Regions from separate parts of the Halanaerobaculum tunisiense genome, predicted to be linked through region 1. Evidence: riboswitches for the same ligand, from Rfam matches in the RefSeq annotation. Region 1 holds a riboswitch; each other region holds the start of a gene.
What was found. Region 1 has a riboswitch for thiamine pyrophosphate ahead of thiW (energy coupling factor transporter S component ThiW). Riboswitches for the same ligand answer to the same signal wherever they lie in the genome.

Region 1 (8,283 bases):
CTTCTTGACTAGCTTTTTCTCCGGCAATCCCATAAGCTGCTACAGCCTGTAAGGAAGCTTCTAAATAATCATCACCACCTCCACAAAAGACGCCTAAAGTGCTTCCCAACATGCAACCTGTTCCCACAACTTGGCCCATTAAAGAGTGACCATTTTTTACTTTATAGACTTGTTGGCCCTTAGTTACAATGTCCTCAGTACCTGAGACTACTACTACTGTATCTTGCGCTTGAGCCAACTCTCGAGCACTATCTACAATTCCATCATAAGCTCCTACAGATTCTACTCCTTTAACTTCAGCTTGGCCCCCAGCTAACACAGTAATCTCTCCTTTATTCCCTTTAATTGCTGCAAATTCAATCTTTTCTAATAAATCTAAAGCTACATTAGTTCTCAGTTCAGTAGCCCCCACTCCTACAGGATCAAAAATTACTGGAATCCCTAATTTATTTGCTTTCTTTCCAGCTCTCAACATAGCAGTCACTTGATCATCATCTAGCACACCGATATTCAATACCACAGCAGCTGCTGCTTTTGCCATTTCTGCTACTTCTTTTTTGTAGTGAGCCATTACTGGTAACCCACCCCAATAAAGAGTAATATTAGCCGAATCATTAGTAGTTACATAGTTAGTAATGTGGTGAATAAGTGGTTTTTCTTCTTTAATCTTAGCAATAATATTTTTCATCTTCGCTTCCTCCTTGTTTCTATTGATCTAAAGTAATACATATTTATCAGCATAAACATAATCAAATTTCCTTCTATAATTAAAAATCTCTAACAAATATATTCTTCAAATTACTAACTCGCTCTTTAATATCTTCAGCCTGAGTTATAGCACTAATCATGGCTATTGTATCTGCTCCTGCTTGGACTACCTCAATAATATTTTCTTGCTTAATCCCTCCAATAGCTACCAGGGGAACATCAACCTGACTACTTACTTGTTTTAATCTCTCTAATCCAATTCTTCGACGATTCTCTTTTAATTTTTTAGAAGCTGTACTATAAATAGCACCAAAACCTATATAATCCACTCCAGCTTTTTCAGCTGCTAAAACCTCTTCTAAATTGGAAGTTGATAATCCAATTATCTTTTCCGGTCCTAATAAATCTCTAGCTACTTTAACTGGCAGATCATCAGCATACCCCCTCCTTTTAATTACCAAGTGCTACAAAATGGTCAATAGGATTATTACCTTCTCCTACCTGACAACCTGACTTAATAGCTTTAGTAATATATTCTTTACTTCTTCTAACTGCCTTTTCTACACTATACCCTAAAGCTAAATTGCTAACTATAGCTGAAGATAAAGTACATCCTGTACCATGAGTATCTGTAGTATCAACTCTATCAGCTGTAACTTCAATAAATTTTGTTCCACCATATAATAAATCTCGAGCTACATCTCCTTCTTGATGACCTCCTTTAATTAATATATAATCTGCTCCTAATTGAAATAATTCAGTAGCTAACTCTTCTAAACTAACATTCTCTCTAAGATTTCTATTTGTTAATACTTTAGCTTCATTTAAATTAGGAGTGATTACGCTAGCTAACGGAATTAACTTTTTCTTTAAAACACTTACTGCTTCATCAGCCAATAATAAATCACCACTAGTCGCTACCATAACTGGATCAACCACCAGATTACTAACTTGATACTCTTTTATCTTAGCAGTAATAGATTCAATAATCTCACTAGTAGCCAACATACCAGTTTTAACAGCAGCAAAATCTAAATCACTGCATACTGAATCTAATTGTTCTCCTACAAAATCACCACTTAAGGCCTGAAAATTCTGAACCCCTAACGTATTTTGAGCAGTCACAGCTGTAATTACTGAAGCTCCATAAACACCAAAAGCAGTCATTGTCTTTAAGTCAGCCTGGATCCCTGCCCCACCTCCAGAATCAGAACCAGCAATTGTTAATACTTGCTTCATATTAATACCTCCTTCTTATTTTGCTAACTATCTCATTTGTTTCTAAAACCTGTATAATTAAATAACCAAGCAAACTACCTCCTACTGTACTGACTAAAAAAGGAACCACAAAGAAGAATACTGCAACTTCCTGCCCCATTAAAAATCTAGCAATAGGATAAGCTAGAGTTCCTCCTAGGATACCTGTCCCAAATACTTCACCACCTAAAGCATAAATCTTATTTTTAGTTAAATTATATAAAATACCAGCTAACAAAGCACCTAGCATACTACCCGGAAAAGCTAATAAAGATCCCACCCCTAAAATATTTCTCAATACTGAAATAGCAAAAGCATTTAACAAGGCAGTTCCCGGGCCAAATATAATTGCCGACAAAATATTAATAGCATGTTGAACAGGAAAACACTTAGCAATTCCTACAGGGATATAAATCAAATGTCCTGTAATAGTTCCAATTGCCACTAACAAGGCAGATAAAGCAAGTTTTTTTGTCTGCAAAAAATCCCCCTTCCCAAAAACAAAAAAGGCACAGCTCCGTAAGGAACTGTGCCTTTGATTTAATAATTAAAATACTACATCAGTAGTATACTCCAACCAAAAGCCCACTTCCCTACGCTAGTATTATCTAGGTCAGGTTCAAGGGACTAGAATTTAACCTCTATCTCAGCCCAATATGAGCGCCCCTAGTGGTCAATCAATATTTAATTGTTGTATGTTAATAGTATAATACATTCAAATCATTTTGACAATCAATTAATCAAATTTTTATTCTAGCGAAAAATTCCTGCCTAATTAATAAAAATTATTATTAAATCAGAAAATAAAATTATTATCCAAACTTAATTTGGATATTATAATAATTAAGAATAATTGATATATTGTGTCACCGCAGGTGACACAGTCGTCAGCTGTGTGTCGTGTGCTATCAGCTAATTCAAAACACTTAAATTCTAAATCTAAACCCTTATAATTCCTATATTCTAAAGGTTTGAACTATATCTATGGTTTTGAATTGAAGAATTTGACTTCCTACGAGTCCTTTGGACTCTCCGTGAAGATCTGCTCACGACACACCCTACAGGTCTGGAAAACAGACCTTTCGTAATAAAAACCATTTGCAGACAGCTGATAGCTGATATAAAGTGTATTGGAGGAACCTATCTTGAACCCAACTAAAAAAACTTTTATATGCTCACTATTTCTATTTATTATTTTATTCAATCTAAACGCCTGTCAAAATAAGCCCAATAAAAATGAAACTCCGAATCCAAAACCGAAAACAACTCAAGATATCATCAAACCAAAATCCAATTATACTTATAGTAACCTACAAAAACAAATAAATAAATTACAAAAAAACTATGACCAACTAACAATATCTACAATTGGCCAATCTATAGCTGGAAGACAACTTCACCTATTAAAACTAGGCACTGGTGAACAAAAAATTGCAGTAGTTGGTGGAGTCCATGGAAGAGAAAATATGACTTCCTTACTTCTTCTTAAATTAATAGAAGATTATGTTCAACAAACAAAGAAAAATAACAAAATCAAAAACTATGACCTGAATAAAATATTAGACCACGTTACCTTTTATTTTATTCCTATGTTAAATCCAGATGGTATAGAGATAGCTATCAATGGTCTCACTAATCTAGAAAATAAAGTAAACTCACAAAAATTCTATCAAAGAGCAAATGAAAGAAATACTGACTTTAAACACTGGAAAGCAAATGCTAGAGGAGTTGATTTAAATAAACAATTTCCAGCTGACTGGAAAAAAATAGAATCAGAAGATAAAGCTCATTTTGCTCATTATAAAGGGCCAACTCCTGAGAGTGAGCCAGAAAGTAAAGCTCTAGCTGACTTAACAAGACAAGAGGATTTTGCTACTATAATAGCCTTTCATAGCAGCGGCCAGGTTATCTACTGGTACTATAACCAAACTGGTCAACAGTACAAACGAGATCAACAACTAGCTAATAAACTAAGTACGCAAAATAACTATCAACTTGTTTCGCCAGAAGAAAGCGACATTCCAGCAGCTGGTTACAAAGATTGGTTTATTACTAAGTTTAACCGACCAGGTTTTACTATTGAAATTGGAGAGAAAGATAAAGATAAGCCCTTGCCAGCCCATAATCTAGATGATTACTTTAACAAGAATAGAACAGTTCTATTAGAGTTGGCCCGGAATCTCTAATAATATAGACAAGACTGATTAAGAATAACAACGTGAGGTGAAAAAATGGAAGAAACAATTGTAGTAATTACTAGAGGAATTATCAGCTTCTTTACTCTATTAATCTTTACTCGAATCTTAGGTAAACACCAGATTAGTCAACTTACTTATTTTGATTATATAGCAGGTATTACCATTGGCTCTATTGCTGGTTCGCTAACTACCCAACTAAATACTAATGCTTGGCCTCACTGGGTAGGATTAGCAACTTGGACAGGACTTAGTCTAATTGTGGAATATATTTCCATCAAGTGGCGACAAGCCTCTAAATATCTCAATGGCGAACCTACCATAGTAATTATGAATGGAAAAATAATGGAAGAAGCTATGAAAAAAATGAGATACAGAGTTACTGACCTTATGAGTCAACTGCGTACAAAAGGAGTGTTTAATCTTTCTCAAGTTGAATTTGCCATTTTAGAAACAAATGGTAAACTATCAGTACTAAAAAAATCCCAACACCAGACTCTAACTCCTAAAGATATGAATCTAACTACCGATTATAGCGGGTTAAGTATTGAATTAATCCATGACGGCGTTATAATGGAACAAAATCTCAAACAAGTTAACCTTGATAGACCTTGGTTACAAGCCCAACTAAGAAAACTGAATATTACTGATATTTCAGAGGTTGTTTTAGCTACCTTAAATACTACAGGCAGTCTATATGTTGATACTAAAAAGGATCAAACTGAAATACCAATTGACATCAGTGATTATCCCGGGGCCAATTAAAGGAGGCAAGTAATGAATAAGTTCACTAGTTATTTAATTCCTATTATTACATTAATAATTTTTGTAGTGGTTTTAAATCTCGGAACCTTATTAACCAAAGAAACACAACAAGTAAAAAAAGAGATCACTACTATCGAACAAAATATTTCTCAACAAAAGTGGCACCAAGCTAAGAGAAACACAAAGAAATTAAAACAATCTTGGCAGCAAGTGCAGGCCAAAATCCAGTTGGGAGTAGGAAAAAATAAACTCAATCAATTAAATAACAAATTAACCCAGTTAAAAGGAGCTATTAAAGCTACAGATAAATCTCAATCTCTAATCTTAATAACTGAAATTTCTGATCTATGGAGTGAATTAGGGGAGTGACTACTAATTCTTAGCTTAAAAAAACCCGGGCCAACTTTATAAGGCCCGAGCAATTCAAAATTATTATTTTAGTATTGATCTAAACTAAGAGCTTTAAAGTCATCAATATCCTGATCTAAAATCTGTAATAAAGCTTCCATCGTTCCTAAGGAAGTTAGACACGGAATATTATACTCTACCGTCTTTCTTCTTAACTGAAAGCCAAAACGCCCTGGTATCTTACCTCGAGTTGGAGTATTAAGCACTAGATCAATTTCTCCACTAGTGATCACATCTAAAGTAGCCTCGTTAGCAACTGCGGAAACTTCTATTCCCTCCTGTTGTAAATAATCAGCCGTATTAGCAGTAGCTACTAAATTAAATCCTAATTCTGTTAGTCTATTAGCTATATCTACTGCCTCAGATTTATCTCTATCTGCAATTGATAATAGCACAGTCCCTGCTTTAGGAATCTCAAAACCAGCTGCTAACATAGACTTATAAAGAGCTTGGGGATAAGTTTCAGCAGTACCCATTACCTCTCCTGTTGATTTCATCTCTGGCCCTAAGAAAATATCGACATCAGGTAGCTTAGAAAAGGAGAAAACAGGAGATTTAACAGTTACTAAGTCCGATTCAGGAACGACTCCTGTCTGATAACCTAACTTAGATAAATCCTCGCCTAACATAGCCTTAGTAGCTAATTTAACCATTGGTACTTTAGTAACCTTGCTTAAAATTGGAATCGTTCTACTAGCTCGAGGATTAACCTCTAACACATAAGGAGTTCCTGTTTCATCAATTACATACTGAATATTGACTAGTCCTTGCGCCTCTAAAGCTCTAGCCAACTTAACAGAATAGTCTGCAATCTTTTCTTTTGTTTTTTCTGCTAAGTTTTGGGCTGGATAAACTGCCATACTATCTCCTGAATGAACTCCTGCCTTTTCTATATGTTCCATTAGCCCAGGAATCACAACTGTCTCGCCATCAGCTATAGCATCAACTTCTGCTTCAGTACCGACAATATATTTATCAATTAAGACAGGATGGTCTGGAGAGACCTTAACAGCTCGTTCCATATACTCTACTAACTCATCTTGGTTATAAACAACCTCCATTGCTTGACCACCTAACACATAAGATGGTCTAACTAAGACTGGATACTCTAATTTATTAGCTACGGCAATAGCTTCTTGTTCTGTAGTAGCACTAGCCCCCGGCGGAGAAGAAATTCCTAACTCTGCTAATAAATTTAAGAATTTATCTCTATCTTCAGCTAAATCCATACTAGCCTGGGAAGTTCCTAAAATAGAGACTCCCTCCTGAGCCAATCTATCAGCTAAATTAATAGAAGTCTGCCCTCCAAACTGCAAAATTACTCCATCTACCTCTTCATTCTTAACTATATTCAATATATGTTCTTCATTAATAGGCTCAAAATAAAGTTTATCAGAAGTATCAAAATCAGTACTTACAGTCTCGGGATTATTATTAGCAATAATAGCTTCTACTCCTGCTTCCTGGAGTGCTTGGACACAATGAACACTACAGTAATCAAATTCAATCCCCTGGCCAATTCTAATTGGCCCTGCCCCCACTACTAATACTTTTTGCTCATCAGTAATCAGACTCTCATCCTCTAATTCATAAGTCGAATAATAATAAGGAGTTTCTGCCTCAAATTCTGCTGCACAGGTATCAACCATCTTATAAGCTGGAGCTAAATCTAATGTTTTCCGCATCATAGCAATCCGTTGGGGACTACTATCTACTAAATTAGCTAAATAACTATCACTCAGCCCCATCTTTTTAGCTTCTTCTAATAAATCAACACTTAAACTACCTGCTTCCTCTATCCTATGTTTAAGATCGATTATTTTAGCTAATTTATGCAAGAAAAAGATATCAATGCCAGTTAGTTCAGTTAATTTCTGAATAGTAATTCCTCTATCTAAAGCCTCCACAAGTAAAAATAATCTTTCATCTGTTTGTTCTTTTATCTGCTCTAACAATTCTTCATCAGATAGATAGCTAAAATCAGCACTTGTTAAGTCAATATCACTATCTAAAGAATCTATTGCTTTTAGTAATGATTCTTCAAAATTACGTCCGATAGCCATTACTTCTCCTGTAGCCTTCATCTGAGTAGTTAAATTTCTATCAGCTTTAGTAAATTTATCAAAAGGCCACCGCGGAATCTTACTGACTACATAATCAAGAGCTGGTTCAAAGCAAGCTGTCGTTTCTCCAGTAATTGCATTCTCAATCTGGTCTAAGGTCTGTCTAATAGCAATCTTAGCTGCCACCTTAGCAATTGGATAACCTGTTGCTTTAGAAGCTAAAGCACTAGAGCGACTAACCCGAGGATTAACTTCAATTACAGAATATTCCATACTATCTGGATTGAGCGCAAACTGAATATTACAGCCCCCTTCAATCCCTAAAGCACGAATGATCTTCAAAGAAGCTGACCTTAGCATCTGATATTCTTTATCCCGTAAAGTCTGACTCGGAGCTACTACAATACTATCACCAGTATGAATACCTACTGGATCAAAATTCTCCATATTACAGACTATGATGCAATTATTATTGCTATCTCGAATAACTTCATACTCGATTTCTTTCCAACCAGCAATACTTCGCTCTAGTAATACTTGACTGACAGGACTATTTTTTAGCCCTCTACTCACAACTGCTTCTAGCTCTTCTTGGTTAGTAACAATTCCGCCACCTTCACCCCCCATAGTATAAGCCGGACGAATAATTAACGGATATCCTTTCCGCCCAGCAAATTCAGAAGCTGTATCAATATCTTCAACAATATTACTTTCATTAATTGGTTCGTCAATCTCCTTCATTAATTGTTTAAACTGCTCTCTATCTTCCCCTTGTTGGATAACCTCTAAAGGAGTTCCTAAAAATTCAACCTCTCTATCGGCCAAAAAGCCATCTTCCGCTAACTCAACTGCTAAATTAAGTCCTGTCTGCCCACCTAAGGTAGGTA
Region 2 (8,283 bases), on a different contig from region 1:
GGGAGAATTCTCTTTTGTAACTGGAGTCTGTTGCATACTTCTTAATGCTTTAAGATAATCAGATTCACATTTTATTTCATCTTCTGGCATAGTAGATATTTTATCTTGTTGTTTTAATCTGCCGAGATTTTTGAGAAAGTCATGTAATTTATTGAGCATTTCAATCCCCTTCCTATTATAGATATTAGTATTTATATTATATCAATAATTTATTACAGCAACAAAAGTAATTAGTGTAACTATTTCCTTTCTTTATCTGCTACTACATCAGCTACCATTATTCTACCTTTACTACTTTATCTTCCTCTACCGATTCCAGAATAGATAATACTGTTTTTACATCACCTAATTCAACTTCTGGAGGTGAAGCAATTTCTCGTTGACCAGTTAACCCATGATAAAAGTTAAGTAATTCATTATAAAATCCTTGCTTAGGTTTATATTTTATTTTCTCTGTACTTCCATCATTATAGGCAATATTAATTACTCCACACTGTCTCTCTTCTAAATAAATCATTCCTTGCTGACCAAAGATTCTAGTACCTACTAAAGGTCTTTGCATTTCCTTACCACTAGGAAAGTAAGAGAACTGACCAACAATACCATTTTTAAATTTCAAGTTAACACTAGTAGATAGATAAGGAACATAATCATCATCTTGTGATTTGCCAAAAGCATGTAAACTATCTAGCGGGCCAAAAACCTTACGGAATCCAGCTAAGTTATGTAGTGCCCCATCTAATAATCTGCCTCCAGGAAAAGCAGGATGTTGACGCCACTCTTTAGCTCCAAAAGTATCTCCGCGAGCTTCTTGAGGAAAATCAACAATAAAGTTACTAATAAAGTAAATAACTTCTCCTATTTTTTTATTTGCTACTAAATCTCTTAGGATATTATTTTCTTCATTATAGCGAAAGTTCTCTGCTATTATAACTTCAATATCATATTCCTCACTGAATTTAGTATATTCTCTGGCTTCTTCTAGATTAGTAGCTAATGGTTTTTCACAGATTATATTGACTCCCATTTTAGCTACATCTTCAGAAACGGCAAAGTTTTGGGAAATAGGCACCATAATATCCACTGCATCCAGATCCTCTTGTTGAATCATTGTTTTATAGTCTTGATAGGCTTGTTCTTGACTAATCCCTACTAGTTGGGTAGCTTTTTTAGCTAAATCTAGTTCTACATCACAACAAGCTACAATTTCGTACTTATCTGTTAGTTTTTGATAAGCTGGCCAATGTAGTCGTTGCCAAGCTAGACCTGTTCCAATAATTCCTATTTTAATCTGCTCCATTTTACCACTCCTTAGTTGATTTATTATTAAGATAGGTAAAATAAAGCTTGATTATAATAAAAAATAAAAAAATTGGCTCTTAAGAGCCAATTTTTATTATTCATATAATACGTCATCAATCTCAATTGCTGTAAATTCAGCATCATTTTCAATACATTCCATACAATTATCACATTCCTTACTCTCATCTAAATCACAGATTAAACACTCACCACAATCAGTACAACTATTAGCAGGTGTTAGAATACATTCTTCTCTATCCAATTAAATCTACCTCCTATATTCGGTAGTTTAACATATCAGTAATTAAAAATAAAGTTTAGTGATTGATTATAACTAATACTTTCCCTTGTTTTAAACTTATTTTAGCATTTTTAGCTTGGATAGTATTACTAATAGTTAAACTAGAACCTCTAGTTAAAGTAGTCTCGGTTAAAGGATACTTAAACCCCTTCAAAGTAACTCCTTGAACTTGTTTAGTAAGTGGTAGTAGCGATACAGTAGCTCCTATTTGATCTGTGATTATTTTCTGATTAGTGATTAATTCAGTAGTTTGTTGACTGGTAACAAACTTAATCTCCACTGTTGGTGTTGATAATTTTTCTAATAGATAAAGATTAGCTAGTGTATGATCTAGTCTGTTCCCTACTGCTGCTAAGACAATTATTTTTTTATATCCCTTAATAATTAACTCTTCTAATAGTAATTGGGTATCAGTTTTATCCTTTTCTACTGTAAACTTTTTAAACTCTACTCCTAAAGTTTGATACTTTTGTTTTATTTCTTGAGTAATAGAATCTAAATCACCTATTATAAGATCAGGGGTTAGTCCTAATTCATGAGCATAGTTGGCCCCTCCATCTGCACAGACAACTTTATCTTCCGCTTGGATATAATTCTGATAGAACTCCTTTTCTCCAGTTAAAGCTCCATTCACTATAGCAATTACTCGTTTCATTACTAATTACTCCCTAATTCAAAAGCCGAATTATTAGTTAATGATTTAATCAAAATTAACATAACAACTATTGTAATAATAGTTTCAGGAATTAGATAACTGCTATTATAGATTGCAGAATAAAGCCAAACACTTTGTCCTTCAGGAGCGTATTCTCCAAAAAAGATAGCTCCTGCAATAAAATGAGATAAAAATCTTAAACTTCCTCCCAGTAAGACTCCCCCACTAACTAACCACCAATTATTTGCTAAACTTTTATCAGAATCTATCTGACCAACTACCCCTGCTAAACCTAATAAAGCATAAGCTACCGGATAATCTAGAATCAATTGGGCCCAATGAACAACAAATCCTCCTAGCATAGTCTGTAATAATCCATAACCGGCCCCTAATAAGACTCCATCTCTTAAGCTCCAGCGTAAAGCAATAAAGACAATAGGAATCATCTCTAAGGAAATAGAACCCCCTTGGGGCATTTGATATAACTTAAGATAATTTAAAATAACTGCTAAAGCTAAACCAATCCCCATTTCAGTCAATTTTCTAATTTCTAACTTCTGCATTAATTATTCCTCCTTTATTATTTACTGGAACATAAAAACTTATTCTAAAACAAAAAGACACAACCCCCAGCTAGGAGTTGTGTCTGCTTTAATAACAAACATAACTTCCCTCCGCTGGCCTTAACCAGATCAGGTTCAAAGGGTCAAGAGTTAATAACTCTTTCTCAGTTCTAATTAGAACTCCCCTAGTTAAACTATTAAGTTGCCTTACAATTAATTATAGCAAAATAACTATTTATTATCAACTTTAACAAATAAATAATTGATTTTAACTTAATTGATATGTTAAAATAATGGTAACTAATAAGGAGTGATAAAATGGATCCTGAATTAATTATTTCTATTTCTTTTATGGTAGTAGTTATTATAGAAGCTATTATTCTACTTAAAAATTTCTTTACTGATAAAGAGAAACAAATTTTTACTAAATCATTATTTAGATTTTTATCAAATAGCTTTATTTACGTAGCTGCTCTATTAATCTTTATTTCTTCTTTTAATAGTCAAAGTGGTTTGCAAGTATTAGGCTTTGAAAATTTAATGGAATTAACTTTAGGTCAGATAACAATCTGGATTATTATAATTGCTGATGTTGTTACTTTGCTTCTTTTAGGGGTAGGGGTAATAACTAATTTATTCAGCAAGGATCAGGAAGAATCTACTCCGGAAATCATCAATCAACAAAAAGCTAAAGAATTAACTTAATTACATATCATAGGAGTAGCTGATATCAGCTACTCCTATTTATATTTAGATAAGCTCTTAAAAGCAATAAAGCTAAACTAATTAATACTGCTCTCCCAAATAAGTAACCAAATCTCTGGTAGATAGTTGGAGAGCGAGCAGGAATTTTTAAGTCAAGATATAAACTAGTTGTAGTAAATAAATCAGTTCTAGTAATCACCTCTCCTTGGTCATTTATTAGACCACTAATTCCTGTATTACTAACCTTAATAAGTGGCACTTGATATTCGACTGCTCTAAAAATAGCTGCTTGTAACATCTGCCAAGGTGCTTTACTTTCTTGGAACCAAGCCTCATTAGAGATATTAATTATTAGGTCATTATTTTGATATAATTTATGAATATAAAAGGGATTTAAAATCTCAGAACAGATAGGATTAATCCAACTGATATTATCTAATTCAAAATCTTTTAATTTAGTTCCCGGAGTTAAATGATTTAAATTACTAGTAATAAAATCAGATAGTAGATTAGGATAGGGTACATACTCTCCCCAAGGAACTAATCTATTCTTACTATAGTATTTACTAATAGTATTATCTTCCTCCACTAATAAAGCACTATTTAGATAGTCTCCATCTTTCTCTATAAATCCTCCAACTAGTAAAGGAATTGATTTAACAAAATAAAAGGGAAATTTCTCTTGAGGATCATAATTTCTTAAAATGGCTGTTTCCGGCCAAATCAATAAATCTAAACCCTTCTCTTGTTTCATTTGTTGGTTGGTTAAGTTGTTGATCTTATTGATTATTTGGCCCTCTTTACTTGCATCTAATTTCATTTTTTGTGGGATATTAGGTTGAATTAATCCTAATTGCAATTCATCTATCACCTTTGTTTCTTGATTTAATTCTAAATTGCCATAACTAAAGATTAAACCAACAATTAAAATTGCTGTTAAAATATAAGTTAGTTTGTTTTCATTTTTTTCTTTTTTTAAACCTAAGTATAATATAACATTAACTAATGCAATTAAATAGCTAACAAGATAAAGGCCACCATACTGAGCTAATTGGATCAATTCCGGAATAGCACTTTGACTATAACTTAAAAAGCCAAATAAATACTGAAAAGAAAATAAAGTTCTTATATATTCCATTCCCGTCCAAGTCAAAGGAAGTATAATTACTAAAGAGATACTTAAATTCTTTTCTAATATTTTAGTTATCCAGGCAAATAAACCAAAATAAAGCCCAATAATTGAGAGTGCTATTACAAGTAATAACAAACAGATAAACCAAGGATAACCGCTAAAATTAATTAACGGATAAAATAACCACTTACCGCTAATTAATAAAAAGATACTCCCCATTAACCAACCTAACCTAAAAGCTTTGTAAGGTGTTTCATCCTCTAATCCATAACAGAAAGGAATTAATCCTAGCCAACTAATTAAAGCCCACTTAGGAAATTGGAAGGGAATGGCTAATAATACTCCAGTTATTACTGCTAATAAATAGGACATTTTAGTCTCTCCTTTTATTTCATATATCTATATCCGCTTTTTTAATTAATTTAATTAAGTAGATAGCTAATAGTCCGCCAGCTAAAGAAGTTAATAATTGTGGAATTTGCATTACTTTAGCAATTTTATCTGGTACTTGGACAAAGGATTTAACAGCATAAGCTAAAACTAAATACTTGAATCCTGCTGCTCCAGCAATTGCTAAATAATTATTAGTTCGTTTAGCTAAATAATAAACAACTACTAAACTAATATTACCTGCTATAATATATGGTGTCATAGGAGCTAAAGGAGCGGGTAAAATTCCTCTAACTAAAGCTATCCAAGGAGTTAAACCACCTACTAAAACACCACTTGTAACCCCTACTACACTAGTAGCTAAAAATAAAAACATATTTACTAATGGGCCTGTAATAAAAATAGGTAATCCTATCATTTGGACTACTAAAGTTAAAGCAGCTAAAATACCTGTTCGAGTAATCCATTGTGTTTGTTTGATAATTTCACCACCTTTCTATCATGGTATAATTCCTTATAATTTATTATTATCCTGTTTAAAATTAAAAATTAATCAAAAAAAGAAAAAGAGGACACATTAATGTGTCCTGGTTACTTTAACTCAGCAAAAACATGATTACCGATCTCTTGAACTTTAGTTGTATTTTCAAAAATCCAACTTGATGTAGCAGTAATAGGATTATAATAATAAAGAGAGCCATTGGTAGGGTCCCAACCATTCAATGCATAATTTGCTGCTTCATAGATATTATCATCAACCTTATAAAGTTCTACAATAATTTGGCCGTCTAAAACTGCTGAAAAAGCATAACTACCACCGATTTTTTGGTAAACAACACTATTTATATCATTAGGAAACTCAGGACTTTTTACTCGATTAATAATTACTGCAGCTACAGCAACTTGGCCTTTAAAAGGTTCACCACGTGCTTCACCATGAATTGCTTTAACTAATGTCTTAAATTCCTGATCTGTTAAATTTAATCTTTTTTTTTGGTCGGGTTGATCAATGCTGACTGGAGCTTCTTGAGCTGCTGATTGATAAGGATTACTAACATCATTTTGATCTGGTGGATTAGCTTCTCCATCTGATTGACCAGTTACAAAAGAAAGAAAGAATAAAGATAATAAGCCTTTGATAGCATCTAAAAAATTATTTGTACTTGCTCCATCACTAGCATAAGCAGGAATGATTAATATGCCCCCTGCTATAAAAGGAAATATGATTGTAAACAATAGCAAATATGTGATTAATTTATAGTATAATGTATTTAGCTTCATTTTATAACCCCTTTTTCAGTTATTGCTACATCGTTAAATATATTTTCTCTTATTTATTCAAAAAATGCAAAGGTAATTATTTGTATTGATAACAGTCTTCTCCTCTATTTTCCTTTGCTAAGTGTCCATTCAATTCCTTTAAAAGTTCCAGGATGGAATAGTAAATCCATATGAGTTGCTTCTACTGCTAATCTAAAACCAAAGTGAGGTGTATTATAATTAGCTTGATTTAGTTCTGCAATAGCATCTTGCCATTCCTTATAAGGAATGGCTGAAGAAATACGAACAAAACCTGGACCGCCTGAATCAGTAGCTCGGGGACTATCTAATTTACTAAAAAATTTATTTGTATCAACTGCCCCTAAAACCCCCCACTTTTTATAATTCATATCTTGATTTAATAATGTCCAATCTTGTTGAAGTTGATTCAAAAACTGGCTATCTTGTGATAAATCCTTCAGTTGTCCTATAATTCCTACTGAAGTAATTACTCCTTGATGGGGAGTCCCTACAGTTAACAATTTGTGGACTTGGTTCCAATTCTCTTGTTTTAGTGACATATATCTACGAGCTACTAAGCCTCCCATGCTATGTGCTACTAAAATTACTTTATCTTTATTTGTTATCTGAGTAATTAAATCAATAATCTTATCTAATCGTTGAGCATATAGATCTAAATTACCAAATAACGATTCTTCAATAGGATTAATTGTATAATAAGAAATACTCCAAATCCAACTTTTAACTTCTTCTCCATAGTAATTGTGGTATACTTTATCTTCTTCAATGTATCTCATTTCATAGTAGTTTTGATTACTAATTATATTAGCTATTTGTTGCCAAGCCTCTACTCCTTTAGCAATACCATGAATAAAAATAATAGGATAATCAACTGTTTGGGAACTATTTAATATTTCTTTCCAATTTTCTGGTTTCAAATATTTTTTATTAGTGATTGTTATCACCTCTTTTAGTTTATTATTTAATTTATGTATTTTTTTATTTATTCCTTTATTATTTTTATGTTCATAAGTGACTATATAATAAATGACTATATTTATAAAAATATAAATGAACCAGAATTAACTGGCTCATTTATTCAAAGTATTCAGTCTCTATTTTCTTTTTAGGTCTTAATTCATTACAATTATTGCAGAAGAAGCTAATACTACCACAACCTTTAATTACTTCTACTTTTTTACCACATTTATCACAAAATTTTTTTGCTTCTTTAAATTGATAGGGAGTATAATCAGCACAGTATTTACAAAAATAATTTTCTTCCCCTGCTTCTATTTCTCTTCTCATAATATTATTACACTGTTTACAAATTGCTTCTTTTATAGCTATTCCTCCTTAAGTAGCCGCCATAATTCATCTTTAGGAGCAGAATCAATTATTAAATCTTCTTTTGCAGTTTTAACAACTCTCTTTTCGGAAATAATATTTCCAATAATAGTAGCTTTAATTCCTGCTTGAGATAATTTGCTAACCAATTTATCCCCTTGAGAAGAAGTTAAGAGCATCATTCCGGAACCAATTAATTGGTAAGGATTAGCCTCTAAAGCATCAGTAATAATTTTAGTAGTTTTATGTACAGGTAATCTCTCTTTTTCAATTCTAAAGCCTACTTCTGCAGTAGTTGTCAATTCATATAATCCTCCGTATAAACCACCTTCAGTAACATCATGCATAGCATTAACTTCTAGTTTAGCTCCTAGTTGTCCTTCAGGAACTACACTTAAATCATTAGCTAAATCTAAAGCTGATTCTATTACTTTTTCTGTAACTCCTAGATTAATCAACTCTTCTTTATAAGTACTAGCTAAAATAGCTGTACCTTCTAATCCTGTCCACTTAGTAACTATAATATCATCTCCTATTTGCGCTCCACCTGAAGTAATAAATTTATCTTTAGTAGTTTTTCCAATAGCAGTACATGATACTAAAGGCT
Region 3 (8,283 bases), on a different contig from region 1:
CTGTAATAGATTCTTTTTGAGTGCTGCTACCTTCTTTTCTCCTACTTGATCTCTAAAATAAAACTGACGATTTAGGTTAGAATATTCAATAATATCAAAATCAACAATCACAAAATTCTTAAAGCCAGAGCGAACTAGATTAAAGGCACAATTAGATCCTAAACCTCCTGCCCCACCAATACCAATAGTTACCCCTTGAATTTCATCTAATTGCTCTGTGGTTAATGATTGTTGTAAAGATTCTTCAAACTGATTTATTTTTTTATCCTCCATTAAATCCGTTGCCAATCTTTAAAGACAGGTTGATATCCTTTTTGTGTTAACATATTTTTTATTTGGCTTACTTTTCTATTATCAGAGGTAGCAAATTGTTTTGTCTCTGTCTCTTGCGTATAGCCACCTACTGCTGTAGATGATTCAGCTGATAGTTTAGTAACTCCTAAAGGCAATAGATCATTTCTCAGTTGAGCACTTTCTCGAGTTGAAATATTAATTCCTACTCGTGGTAAAAATAATCTATAAGCTAACATAATCTGAACTAAGCTCTGGTTATCAACAATTGAATTAGGTTGGTAATTACCTAGATGGGGTTGTAATCTAGGAACAGATAGACTGATTTTAGCTTCTAAATAATTGTTCTGCAAATATTGAGCATGTAATCCAGCAAAAAAAGCTTCTTGGCGCCAATCAGAAAGTCCTAATAAAGCACCAATGTTTACTTTTCTCATTCCAGCTTGACAACCTCTCTCAGGAGCATTTAGCCTAAACTGATAATTCTTTTTTGGTCCTGTAATATGTACTTGATCATATATCTCTTCATTATACACTTCTTGATAAATGGTTAAACCATCCACTCCTGCAGCAATTAATTCTTCATATTCTTCAACTTTTAAGGGATAGATTTCTATTGCTAAAGAAGGAAAATAATCTTTAAGTACCTCAATAACTTCTTTCAAATAAGAAATAGGAGCATGTTGTCTTGATTCACCAGTTAAGATCAGTAAATTTTTCATGCCCTTCTTAACAAGAAGTTTTGCCTCCTTAGCTACTTGATCTAAGTCTAATTTACTACGTTTGAAATCGTTAGTAACACTAAAACTACAATAAGCACATTGATTGACACAATGATCTGCCACATAAAGTGGAGCATATAGGGTCATAGTTTTACCAAAGTGTTGTACCGTTAATTGATGGGCCAACTGAGCCATCTCTTCTAAATAATCACTAGCCGCTGGAGCTAATAAGGTTAAAAAATCTTTTTTGTTTAAATTATCTTTTTCTAGAGTTTCTTCTACATCTGCTGCTGTTACTTGATTGAAAAAACTGGTAAAAGAGAAGTCTTTAAATTGAGTATAGGTATTATAAAAAGTCATATTACTCACCTAAAAATCCTGTTAGTGGTGAAGAAGCTGAAGCCTCATCCTTAACTCTTCCTGTTCCAGCTAAATAAGCATGTCTTCCTGCTTGAACAGCTTGATTAAAAGCTTTACCCATAGCTACTGGATCATTAGCAGTAGCAATAGCAGTATTTACAAGTACAGCATCAGCTCCCATTTCCATAGCTTCTGCAGCTTGTGATGGCTTTCCAATACCTGCATCAACGACAATTGGTAAGTCAATTTCATCAATTAAAATCCTAACTAGTTCTTTAGTTTTAAGACCTCGATTAGAACCAATAGGAGCTCCTAAAGGCATTACTGCTGCTGCTCCTGCTTCTTTTAGTTTTTTAGCTACCATAAGATCAGGACTTACATAAGGCAGTACCACAAAACCTTCTTCGGCTAATATTTCTGTAGCTTTAATTGTTTCTTGGTTATCTGGAAGCAGATATTTATTATCAGATATTACTTCTATTTTGATCCAATTTCCACACCCAGCAGCTCTAGCAAGCTTAGCAATTCTAACTGCTTCTTGAGCAGTCCTGGCTCCAGATGTATTAGGCAATAAAATGCAATCATCTGGAATATAGTTAATTACATTCTCCTCTGGTGTATCGAAATTAACTCTTCTTAAAGCCATAGTGATCACTTGTGATCCAGCAGCTTCAATTGTTTCTGGAATTAAATTTTGGTCAGCAAATTTACCAGTTCCAGTAAATAACCTATTCTCTAACTTCTTATCACCTATAATTAGCTTATCAGACATATTAACATCCTCCTCCTACAAACCTTAATACTTCTAATTGGTCTCCATCTTGTAAAGTAATGTTGGCCCATTCTTCTCGGGAAATTATTTCTTGATTATATTCTATTACTAGCTTATCCGGATCTAAATTTCTAGCAGTTAGAAAATCAATTAATGAAATTTCTGTTTCTAATGTTTCCTCTTCTCCATTTAAAGTTATTTTCATCTCTACCCTCCTTTCATTCAGGTGAATAATTATAAGATATATATTGTTGTTTAATTAAAAAAAGGGGGCTTCCCTATAAATGTAAGGAAGCCCCCAGAGGTACATAATTATCTTTATTACCAGCTTCCCTACGCTAGTATTACCTAGGTCAGGTTACAGGGTTGGAGTTAAACTCCTCTCAGCCATCTAAGGCACCCCTAGCTTAATTATTTGATTGTGCCTATATTATATCAATTTACCTAAATAATATCAAGAAATAAATTTATCTTACTAAATCATTGTTGACATCTAAGGATAAAAAGAATACACTATTTAATAGTTGGGGGTGAAATTTATGCGCATTGGAGGTCGAGCCTATAAAAATGGGGTAGCTTTATTTGGAGAACACTACTCTGTGAAAGCTTATTATCAAGAAGAAAGACTAGTCTATCAAGTAGGTAGTAATGCCTTAGCTGATAATAAATTGTATCAATTAGCCAAAAAGATTCCTATTTTAAGAGGGGTTTTTAGTCTTTTATTCTCGTTGTACTTTTTCTTTAAAGAAGCTGCTAGTCAGCCTAAACGTTTTTGGCCTATTTTGTTATTAATATCTGCTGATATTGCTTTAGAAACTTACTTTATTTTATATCCTGCTAGCAGTAATCAAGTGGTCAATAGCATCTTCTTTCTACCCTCAATCTTTTATTGGGGGTTATTAGTGGTCTTATTAATCACTTTACGCCATACAGTATTCCAGGAAGTCTTTAAATTCCATGGAGCAGAGCATAAAGCAGTTAATTACTATCAATCCGAGTTTAATAGTGATATAGCCTCTCATTCTCGTCTAGCTAGACGATGTGGAACTAATTTAATAGCCTTATATCTAATTTTAACCTTTGTTATAGAATATTTTGGATTAGGGTTTAACCTGTATGCTCAAACTCTATTATTATTAGGGGTAGCTTATGAATTATTATTATTTATCCCCGACAGATTATTATCAATTCCCTTTTTAGTCCAGCGATTCACTACTGTTGAACCCGATGCTAAACATTTACAAGCAGCCGAGGCAGCACTTAATCTATTGCTTACTAAAGAACAAGAGAGAGAATCAGCAGCTTAATTGGAGGGATATAATGGGACATGTACTTGGGTTTGATATTGATGCTGTTTTAACTGATGAAGGTAAAGGCAGTGCTAATATCTGGCACCAGCGGATCTGTAATTATTTCGATTTAGAAGAAAAAAAGAAACAAGTTTATGACTTTACAAAAGCTTATGATCTTCAGTTAGAAGAGATAGAGGAGTTTATGGAAACAGAAGGTGGAAAAATCTTCGGACAAGTAAGTCCTTATACTAAAGCTAAAGAGGTTTTAACTAACTTACAAAAACAAGGTAATCGGATTATTTTAATTACTGCTCGAGAAGAGAGATATAATGATGTAACTCGGCAGTGGTTAGCAGAACACGAAATCCCCTTTGATAAACTAATTCACAGTCAAGATAAAGCTGCTAGCTGTCAGCAAGAAGATGTAGAAGCATTTGTTGATGATAAGTTAAAGAATCTACTAGCTATTAAGGAATTAGAAATTCCTGTGTTTTTAATGGATATGGATCATAATCACCATTACGAAGGAGCAATTCCTCGAGTGCATACTTGGCAGGAAATAGAAAAGAAAATAGAGGAAATCTTAAAATAATATGTGTGGGTGTGAGGAATGAGTGTGAGTTTACAGTCACTCATTCCTCACACTCACTACTGACACTATTATAATTTATGATTTATATCTTCTAAATTATCCTTCATATCAATTAGTAATAAAATCAACTCACTGCTAGCATATAAGAATAAACTCTGGAATAGACCAAATAGAATAGGAAATAAAGTATTAAAAAAGGCGATAATTGGATTCGGATGAGTTTGTGGCCCCATGTTAGGATTCTGGATTATATTAACAAAAGTAACCAATAAAGTAAATAATAATGCGAAACCAGCTAGTACTTTAAAAGCAATCGAGATAATTCGTAGTGCTTTGTACTCATTAATTGTCATCAACCCCTTAAAAACTAATTATTTTTAAGTAAAGTACTCCACTTCTGCTTTGGGGAATAATTCATTTATTTTAGCAGTAATGAATTCTTTTAATTCTGTAGCCTGTTCTTCCGGATAAACATACTTCCCAAAACCTTTATGGTGATATTTATCTTTATTTAACTCTAATTGAGAATTAGGAAATCTCTTTTCAATTAAATTCTTAGAGCGGGTGCTAAAGCGATGCATAATCAATTCAAAAGTCAATCTTTCATCTTGAGGATTTACTAACTCCTGTTGGAGTTGGTTTAATAATTGAGAGTAATCCTCTTGCCAACCATCATAGATCATTAGTGGAGCTAAAATAAAGCCTAAAGGATAATTAGCTTCTTGAATCTTACCTGCTGCTTTAATTCTTTCCTCTAAATCAGCAGTCAAATGTTCAAAGGTATCTATTACATACTTACTATTAAGACTAAATCTAAATCTAGTATGACCATTATGCTCTAAATTTAAAACAGGTTCTACATTAGCAAATTTAGTAACTACTCTTAACCGCCCTTTGGGCTGCTTAGCAAAATAGTTAATAATTCTTTGCAGCGAACCTGTTAAGTGCTCAACAGCTACTGGATCAGAAGAACTACTAGCTTCAAAGGTAACAATCTCCCCGTGCCCCTTTCTAATATGCTTTTTAACAGCCTTTAAAATTTCATCTAGATTAACATAAACTCTCACATAGGAAGCTGTACCTAAATTCTTAGCCAAATAACAGTACTCACATTTAGCCGGACAACTAGTGCTAGTTACTAATCGATAGTCAGCAGATGGTTGACAAGATTTAAAATTAAGTGTCTTTTTAACCCCAACTACTAATGTTTCCTTATTCCAATTAAATAAAGCCGGAGGTTCCATATCTTCTTCAGCTCGGACTCTATTATGCGATTCTATATAATCTATAGGGATTTCCTGGTTGCTAAATTGCTTCTCTATCTTTTTACCTAGTGGATAATCTAAGGCATCATGTTCTATTAAGACTCGTTGTGGTTTAAATTGTTGCATTTGCTCTACCTCCTATTAAATTAATTACGTTTTCAGTTCTAAATTGATAAATTCTCTAATCTCTGGAATAGATTTGTCTTGACTTAATAATAACATTAATAGTAATCTAGCCTGGGCACTAGTTAAATTTTCACCAAAAATTAAATTTAAATCAGCAATTTCTACTTCCCCAGCCGAAGCTCCATAGAGATTGTAGACTCTACCTTCTCGAGCTCGAGAAGTGATTACTACTGGAACTCTTTTCTTTTTAGCTCGCTGGAGACCAGGAGTCACCTCGTAGGGTAAAGTGCCTACCCCAAAAGCTTCAATTACTAACCCTTGACAACCAGCATCTAAAGCTGCTTGGATTAAATTATCAGTGCTACCAACACCTAATTTGATAATCTCTACTTGGTTAGTTAAAGAGGAGGTTTTAACTGTTACTTGGGGTTTAAGTGAAGCAAAATAATGGACTCCACAGTGATCAATAGTTCCTAATGGCCCATGGTGTAAAGAAGAAATAGCCTCTAGTTTATTAGTATGGGTCTTAGCTACAAAACGAGCAGCATGAATTAAATTATTAAGCACAACTAAAACGCCTCGATTCTTACTATGAGGCTCTAGAATTGTTTGTAATGATTGAATCAGATTAGCAGTTGCATCCGAACTAGGTTGTTTAAAGCTACGTAATGCTCCTGTGAGAACTACTGGTTTAGGATGATTAATCATTAAATCAAGTAAATAAGCTGTTTCTTCTAAAGTATCTGTCCCATGAGTAATTATTACCCCACTGATATCATCTTGAGCTAAAGAATTTTCTACTAATTGAGATAACTCCAGAATTGATTCGGGCTGTAACTGGGAACTATCCAGATTAGTATACTGGATTAATTCCAGTTGGGCCATACTTTCTAGTTGAGGAATCTGTTGTAACAAATCTGCACCTGATAATTGGGGTACCATCTGGTGAGTTGTTTCATCTGGGCCCATGGCAATAGTACCACCAGTAGTAATAATCTTAATTTTTTTCATCTTAGCCTCTCCTTTATAAGAGTTCTTACTAATAAATTATGCAGGCAGGTTCTTTATAATTCTAATTAGACTAGATAATTATTATTTTTTAGTACTAATAGAAGAGATATAAATAAAAAAAGGCCGCCTTATGGCGGCAAATAAAATTTATAATATTTGTTTATAACTACTAGTTAGTAGCTGATTTAATAATTTAACTCCATTTTCTAGATCAGATATATCAATTATCTCTGATGGAGAATGGACATAACGGGCGGGAATAGAAATTGCTCCTGCTAAAACACCATCTTTAGTTAATTGCATACTTCCTGCATCTGTACCGCCAGCCTGGAGTACCTCTAGCTGGTAAGGTATCTCGTTAGCTTGGGCCAACTCGACTAATAAATCTTTAACTTGCGGATTAGCTAGTACACTCCGGTCTTTTACTTTTATAGCTGGCCCGTCTCCTAAGGACATAGGTCTGCATTTAGCTTCTGGAGTATCACCTGTTAAAGTTAGGTCCACTGCTATACCTAGATCAGGATCAATTCCATAAGCTGAGACTTGTGAGCCTCGGGTACCAACTTCTTCTTGGGTAGTAAAGACAAAGTAGGTATCATAAGTTGGCTGATTTAATCTTTGTAGACTATCTATTAGTACTGCACAACCTGCTCGATCATCTAAGGACTTAGCTGTTATTCTATCTCCTAGATTGTTCAGCTGGCGATAATAACAGGCTGTATCTCCTAAACTGATCTTTTCTGCTGCTTCCTGGTGACTGCTTGCTCCAATATCAATATACATTTTAGCTGGCTGTAATTTATTTATTTCCTCTACTTCTTCTTCTTTGTCTATAACTCCAACTGTCTGGCCGTTAAATAAAACTCGCTCCCCTAATAGAGTATAAGTAGGTACTCCACCTACTGGAGAAAAACGAATAAATCCATCTTCATCAATATGAGTAGCAATCACTCCTATTTCATCCATATGGGCTGCCAGCATGACTTTATGATCTGAACTTCTTCCTTTCTTAAGAGCAATTAAATTCCCCATAGTATCCACTTTAATCTGGTCTACATGATCCTTTATTTTTGCTTTAATAACTTCTCTAATCTCTGCTTCAGCACCAGCTGGCCCATAAGTTTCTACCAGTTTTTTAATTAATTTTTTCATCACTAATTCCTCCTTTAGCAACTTTACGACAGAATGATGTTACTAACTTGGTTGTAGCTTGGTAATCAGCTAGATTGATTAGGGAAACAGGAGAATGGATATAACGACAAGGTACAGAAACAACTGCAGTAGGAATTCCTTCTTTAGTTAACTGAATTGTTCCTGCGTCATTACCAGCACTAGTAGATTTACGGAATTGGTAATTAATATCTTGCTCCTGAGCAGTTTTAAGCAGTGTCTGCACAATTGTTTGATCAGGGATTACTCTACTATCGCGGATAGTTAAGGCTGGCCCTTGGCCCAAGCTTGTAGAATATTGAGCTTCCTTACTATCTGGCACATCAGAAGCTGTTGTTGCTTCTAATACTAAAGCTAAATCAGGGTTGATATTATAAGCAGCAATATTAGCTCCTCTAGCCCCTACCTCCTCTTGAGTAGTAAAGACAGCATATAAAGAAATATCTGTCTGAGCTTGTAATAACTTTATTAAACTAGCACACCCTACTCGATCATCAAAGGCTTTCCCTTTAGCAGTCTGGCTTCCTAGCTGATCAAACTGTGTATTAAAGGTAGCCATAGTTCCTAACTCAATTAACTTCTTACTTTCTTCTTCACTAGCAGTGCCAATATCTATATATAAGTTACTATAATCCAGTGGCTTTCTTCTTTCTTCAGGCTCCTGAAGATGGATTGCTTTAGC

Region 2: it holds a riboswitch for thiamine pyrophosphate, as region 1 does, so the genes downstream of both, thiT (energy-coupled thiamine transporter ThiT) here and thiW (energy coupling factor transporter S component ThiW) in region 1, are expected to answer to the same signal.
Region 3: it holds a riboswitch for thiamine pyrophosphate, as region 1 does, so the genes downstream of both, thiS (sulfur carrier protein ThiS) here and thiW (energy coupling factor transporter S component ThiW) in region 1, are expected to answer to the same signal.

The regions. Positions count from the first base shown of each region.
Region 1 covers NZ_BAAHYI010000001.1:197,791-206,073, forward strand. Annotated here, with positions in the region: gene thiM (hydroxyethylthiazole kinase) at 1-688, opposite strand, end outside; gene ACYQ3D_RS00965 (thiamine phosphate synthase) at 768-1,169, opposite strand; gene thiD (bifunctional hydroxymethylpyrimidine kinase/phosphomethylpyrimidine kinase) at 1,159-1,947, opposite strand; gene thiW (energy coupling factor transporter S component ThiW) at 1,949-2,446, opposite strand; TPP riboswitch at 2,539-2,643, opposite strand; gene ACYQ3D_RS00980 (M14 family metallopeptidase) at 3,111-4,151, shown strand; gene ACYQ3D_RS00985 (YetF domain-containing protein) at 4,197-4,925, shown strand; gene ACYQ3D_RS00990 (DUF4363 family protein) at 4,938-5,294, shown strand; gene carB (carbamoyl-phosphate synthase large subunit) at 5,363-8,283, opposite strand, start outside.
Region 2 covers NZ_BAAHYI010000016.1:50,402-58,684, reverse strand. Annotated here, with positions in the region: gene ACYQ3D_RS11935 (hypothetical protein) at 1-159, opposite strand, end outside; gene ACYQ3D_RS11930 (Gfo/Idh/MocA family protein) at 278-1,300, opposite strand; gene ACYQ3D_RS11925 (hypothetical protein) at 1,397-1,564, opposite strand; gene ACYQ3D_RS11920 (thiamine diphosphokinase) at 1,620-2,258, opposite strand; gene thiT (energy-coupled thiamine transporter ThiT) at 2,261-2,821, opposite strand; TPP riboswitch at 2,911-3,018, opposite strand; gene ACYQ3D_RS11910 (hypothetical protein) at 3,140-3,526, shown strand; gene lnt (apolipoprotein N-acyltransferase) at 3,552-5,030, opposite strand; gene ACYQ3D_RS11900 (ECF transporter S component) at 5,050-5,511, opposite strand; gene ACYQ3D_RS11895 (cell wall hydrolase) at 5,640-6,329, opposite strand; gene ACYQ3D_RS11890 (esterase/lipase family protein) at 6,434-7,294, opposite strand; gene ACYQ3D_RS11885 (YfgJ family double zinc ribbon protein) at 7,425-7,661, opposite strand; gene ACYQ3D_RS11880 (AIR synthase family protein) at 7,676-8,283, opposite strand, start outside.
Region 3 covers NZ_BAAHYI010000009.1:67,937-76,219, forward strand. Annotated here, with positions in the region: gene thiF (sulfur carrier protein ThiS adenylyltransferase ThiF) at 1-258, opposite strand, end outside; gene thiH (2-iminoacetate synthase ThiH) at 273-1,373, opposite strand; gene ACYQ3D_RS09010 (thiazole synthase) at 1,375-2,145, opposite strand; gene thiS (sulfur carrier protein ThiS) at 2,147-2,350, opposite strand; TPP riboswitch at 2,459-2,559, opposite strand; gene ACYQ3D_RS09020 (DUF1385 domain-containing protein) at 2,685-3,452, shown strand; gene ACYQ3D_RS09025 (5' nucleotidase, NT5C type) at 3,466-4,029, shown strand; gene ACYQ3D_RS09030 (hypothetical protein) at 4,098-4,382, opposite strand; gene splB (spore photoproduct lyase) at 4,407-5,420, opposite strand; gene ACYQ3D_RS09040 (asparaginase) at 5,445-6,431, opposite strand; gene ACYQ3D_RS09045 (M42 family metallopeptidase) at 6,579-7,583, opposite strand; gene ACYQ3D_RS09050 (M42 family metallopeptidase) at 7,567-8,283, opposite strand, start outside.